Regions from separate parts of the Cupriavidus sp. 05L411 genome, predicted to be linked through region 1. Evidence: riboswitches for the same ligand, from Rfam matches in the RefSeq annotation. Region 1 holds a riboswitch; the other holds the start of a gene.
The links. Region 1 has a riboswitch for ZMP and ZTP ahead of AC1DQR_RS05570 (LysE family translocator). Riboswitches for the same ligand answer to the same signal wherever they lie in the genome.
Positions count from the first base shown of each region.

Region 1 (2,198 bases):
CTATCAGGCAAACTGGACCGGGAATCGATCGCCGACGCTTGCTGGCGAACCGATACACGCGGGGYGCATCGTATCGACCTTCAATTCCAGCCTCGTGCTGCGTACCGCGGTAAAGGCCGGCCTCGGCATCGGTGAACTTCCTATCCATCTGGCTGAACACGACGGCCTCGTGCAGATATGGCCGGAACCCGCCCGTGGGGCGGTCTACGAAATCTGGCTCGTCACGCATCAAGACCTTCGGCATACCGCGCGCATCACAGCAATGATTGACGGCATCGTCGCCGCGTTCGAATATCACACAGCCCACACAAATCAGTCACGCACGACGTAGCTGCGGCTGCTGCGTGGATGCAGGTGGCCAACTTGTCAGGAGATGCGAAATGACCAGCAAGAACACGATCTGTCTGTGGTACGAAGGTGGCGCCGTTGACGCCGCAAACTTCTATGCGCAGACGTTCCCCGACAGCGCTGTCGGCGCCGTCCACCGCGCACCGGGCGACTATCCTGGCGGCAAACAGGGCGATGTCCTGACGGTTGAGTTCACCGTCGTCGGCATCCCCTGCCTTGGGCTGAACGGCGGCCCGTATTTCAAGCACAACGAGGCATTCTCTTTTCAAATCGCGACGGACGACCAGGCCGAAACCGACCGCTTGTGGAACGCAATCATCGGCAAYGGCGGCCAGGAAAGCGCATGCGGCTGGTGCAAGGACCGCTGGGGCTTGTCATGGCAGATCACCCCGCGCGCCCTCACCGCGGCAATATCCGACCCCGATCCTGCTGTGGCCAGGCGCGCGTTTGACGCGATGATGACCATGAAAAAGATCGACATCGCCGCGATAGAAGCAGCACGGCTGGGCCAAAACCTATCCGCAAGTTGAAGGAGCGTGTCCCCGGCGTTGCCAATGATTCTTCCCGTAGCCTAAAGCATTTTCTCCTGTGCTATGATTTCTGCACTCATGTGACTGGCGCATACAGATAGGGCACTATCGGGGAGCGTGAGGTTGCTAGCCGCCGCGCGCCTGGGCATACCTACTATCCTTGGAGATGGGTTATGCCTGATTTTGCACAGTTGCTCATGTTTGCTCTTGTGGCGTTGGGAATGGTTTTAACGCCGGGGCCGAACATGATTTATCTAATTTCCCGCTCAATTTGCCAAGGTAGACGCGCGGGCCTCATTTCATTGGGCGGCGTTGCTCTGGGCTTTGTGTTCTACATGCTCTGTGCGGCATTCGGAATTACGGCTTTCGTATTTGCGGTACCTTACGCATACGACACGCTTCGCCTTGGCGGCGCTTTGTACCTTCTATATCTTGCCTGGCAAGCAGTCAAACCGGGCGGACGGTCCGCGTTTGCCGTTCGCGACCTGCCTGTCGATACCCCAAGAAAGCTCTTCAGCATGGGGTTTATCACCAACCTGGCGAATCCAAAAATCGCCGTCATGTATCTGTCTCTGCTTCCCCAATTTATTACGGAAGGACATGGCAGTGTTCTTACCCAATCGCTGGCGCTCGGCAGCGTTCAGATTTCGATCAGCCTCGCTGTGAATGCACTAATCATCGTGACGGCCGGATCGATATCTACCTTCCTGTCAGGACGCCCGCAGTGGCTATTGGTGCAGCGCTGGCTGATGGGAAGCGTTCTGACAGGCCTGGCGGTGCGGATGGCATACGAATCCAAGAAATAGCAACACCCTGCCAATACGCCGGCGCAACAGCCGGCGGCCGGCAGCCAACGTCCGTGGCTTACGTCAAAACAGGACGCGCAAAGGGTAAGGTTGTCATCAAGATCCGATAGAAGGCGCATGCCCGATCGTTTCCTCGCAGGGATAGCGGCGCCTGCTCAGTCGTCTATGCCGCCTATGTCGTCGACGCCAATTCTTGCACCCGTTGAAGCTCGAGGACCTTGACTCGGTGCTGGATAAACCCCGACGCCTGAGGCCCCGTCAAAACAACGCCTTCTGACCCGTCACCAGCGTCTCGAACGCATCGCCCAGGAAGGGCAGGATGGCGTCGGCCACCGGCTGCAGCTGGCGCGTGAGATAGTGGTCGTAGTCGATGGGCGAGCGCCGGGTTTCCAGCGGCTCGGGGCCGGCCACCGTCATCACATAGCTGATCCAGCCGCCGTTCTGGTATTGCAGCGGACGGCCTTCCTTGCGGTTGAACTCGTCCGCGATGCGTGCCGCGCGCACGTGCGGCGGC
Region 1 is NZ_JBFTOQ010000004.1:11,569-13,766, reverse strand. It holds gene AC1DQR_RS05580 (LysR family transcriptional regulator) at 1-331, shown strand, start outside; gene AC1DQR_RS05575 (VOC family protein) at 381-878, shown strand; ZMP/ZTP riboswitch at 949-1,032, shown strand; gene AC1DQR_RS05570 (LysE family translocator) at 1,052-1,684, shown strand; gene AC1DQR_RS05565 (DNA polymerase II) at 1,943-2,198, opposite strand, start outside.

Region 2 (2,198 bases), on a different contig from region 1:
GGGCGTTCTTGACCACTTGCTGCTGGTAGGTCTTGAACTCGGGCGACAGGGCTTCCTTGAACGCGACTGCCTTGCCGGCGATCACGTGCATCAGGGGGCCGCCCTGGATGCCGGGGAAGATGGCCGAGTTGATGGCCTTCTCATGCTCGGCCTTCATCAGGATCACGCCACCGCGCGGGCCGCGCAGGCTCTTGTGGGTGGTGGTGGTGACGAAGTCGGCGTGCGGCACCGGGTTGGGGTACTCGCCGGCGGCGATCAGGCCGGCGTAGTGGGCCATGTCGACCATGAACAGGGCGCCGATGGACTTGGCCACCTTGGAGATGCGTTCGAAGTCGATGCGCAGGGCGAAGGCCGAGGCGCCGGCGATGATCAGCTTGGGCTTCTTTTCCTGCGCCAGCTTTTCCAGTGCGTCGTAGTCGATGTCTTCGTTGGCGTCCAGGCCGTAGCTGACCACGTTGAACCATTTGCCGCTCATGTTGAGCGCCATGCCGTGGGTCAGGTGGCCGCCTTCGGCCAGGCTCATGCCCATGATGGTGTCACCCGGCTTCAGGGCGGCGAAGAACACGCCCTGGTTGGCCTGCGAGCCGGAATTGGGCTGCACGTTGGCGGCTTCGGCGCCGAACAGTTGCTTGACGCGGTCGATGGCCAGCTGCTCCACGACGTCGACGTACTCGCAGCCACCGTAGTAGCGCTTGCCGGGATAGCCTTCGGCGTACTTGTTGGTCAGTTGCGAGCCTTGCGCGGCCATCACGGCCGGCGAGGTGTAGTTTTCCGAGGCGATCAGCTCGATGTGCTCTTCCTGGCGCTGGTCTTCCTTCTGGATGGCGGCAAAAAGCTCGGGGTCGATCTGGTCGATCGTATAGCGGCTGCGTTCGAACATGGCGAAAACTCGTCTGAAAAAAGGGGAATTCCGAATGGCTTCGGGGTAGGGCGCGCGGGGAAGGCACAGGCGACCGGCGCTGGACGCGTTAGCTATCCGGCGCAGGGCGCACCCTGCTTCCCATTCGCTGCCCAGGCGAGCGGCAGGCGCTTGAAACATCGCGCCAGAGAACTTTGCGCTTCCTCGTGGTAGTGCCCACTGACTTCGCCAGTCGCGCAAGATGGAATGGTTGGCGGCAGTTTAACGCGAGGCGCTGGCTCGCTGCAAGACGGTGCTGCGGAGCCAAAGACCGAAAGTCAATGCCTTGTCCGTCAGGTAATGTAATTGTTGTAATGTCGGGCAAGGGTTTACACCGGGTCGGGCCGGCTGCCGTTACAATCGCGGCCATGAGCAACAATGTGTGGGCCTTGCGGGTGTACTGGGAAGACACCGACGCGGGCGGCGTAGTGTTCTACGCCAATTACCTCAAGTTCTTCGAGCGCGCCCGTACTGAGTGGCTGCGCTCGCTAGGCATCGAGCAGCAAGCGCTGGCCGATGAGACCGGCGTCGTCTTCATCGTCAGAAGCACGGCGGTGGACTACAATGCCCCCGCCCGTCTGGACGACTTGCTTGAGATCCGGACACAGATTGAACGGGTTGGCCCGGCATCGGTCCAATTCGCCCAAGAAGCCTGGCGTGGTGAGCAATTGCTGGCTACTGGCGCCATCCGGGTTGGGTGTGTTGATCGTAGCACATTTCGCCCGACTCCCATTCCCGCCCCCGTCCTTGCAACCATCAAGACCGCTCGATGAATCCCGTGACCGTCACGCAAGACCTGTCGATCATTTCACTGGTGCTGCACGCCAGTGTGCTGGCACAGGCCGTCATGGCCCTGCTGCTGGTGATGTCCCTGTTCTCGTGGACATATATCTTCCGCAAGCATTTCTCCCTGCGCGCCGCGCGGACCCAGACCGAGGGGTTCGAGCGCGATTTCTGGGCCGGCGGCGACCTGCAGGCCCTGTATCAGAGCGCAGCCAACAATCGTCACAACACAGGCGCGCTGGAACGGATCTTTGAATCCGGCATGGGCGAGTACCTGAAGGCGCGCGAGCGCAACAATGACGCCGGCGCACTGCTCGATGCCGCGCGGCGTGCGATGCGCGCGGCCTATCAGCGTGAGATGGATGTGATGGAATCGCATCTTCCGTTCCTGGCATCGGTGGGTTCGGTCAGCCCGTACATTGGCTTGTTCGGCACCGTATGGGGGATCATGAACGCCTTCCGTGGCTTGTCAAATGTGCAGCAGGCAACGCTTGCGGCCGTGGCGCCCGGCATTGCG
Region 2 is NZ_JBFTOQ010000002.1:234,873-237,070, reverse strand. It holds gene glyA (serine hydroxymethyltransferase) at 1-880, opposite strand, end outside; ZMP/ZTP riboswitch at 1,003-1,105, opposite strand; gene ybgC (tol-pal system-associated acyl-CoA thioesterase) at 1,267-1,671, shown strand; gene tolQ (protein TolQ) at 1,668-2,198, shown strand, end outside.
Region 2: another riboswitch for ZMP and ZTP. It lies ahead of glyA (serine hydroxymethyltransferase); the one in region 1 lies ahead of AC1DQR_RS05570 (LysE family translocator).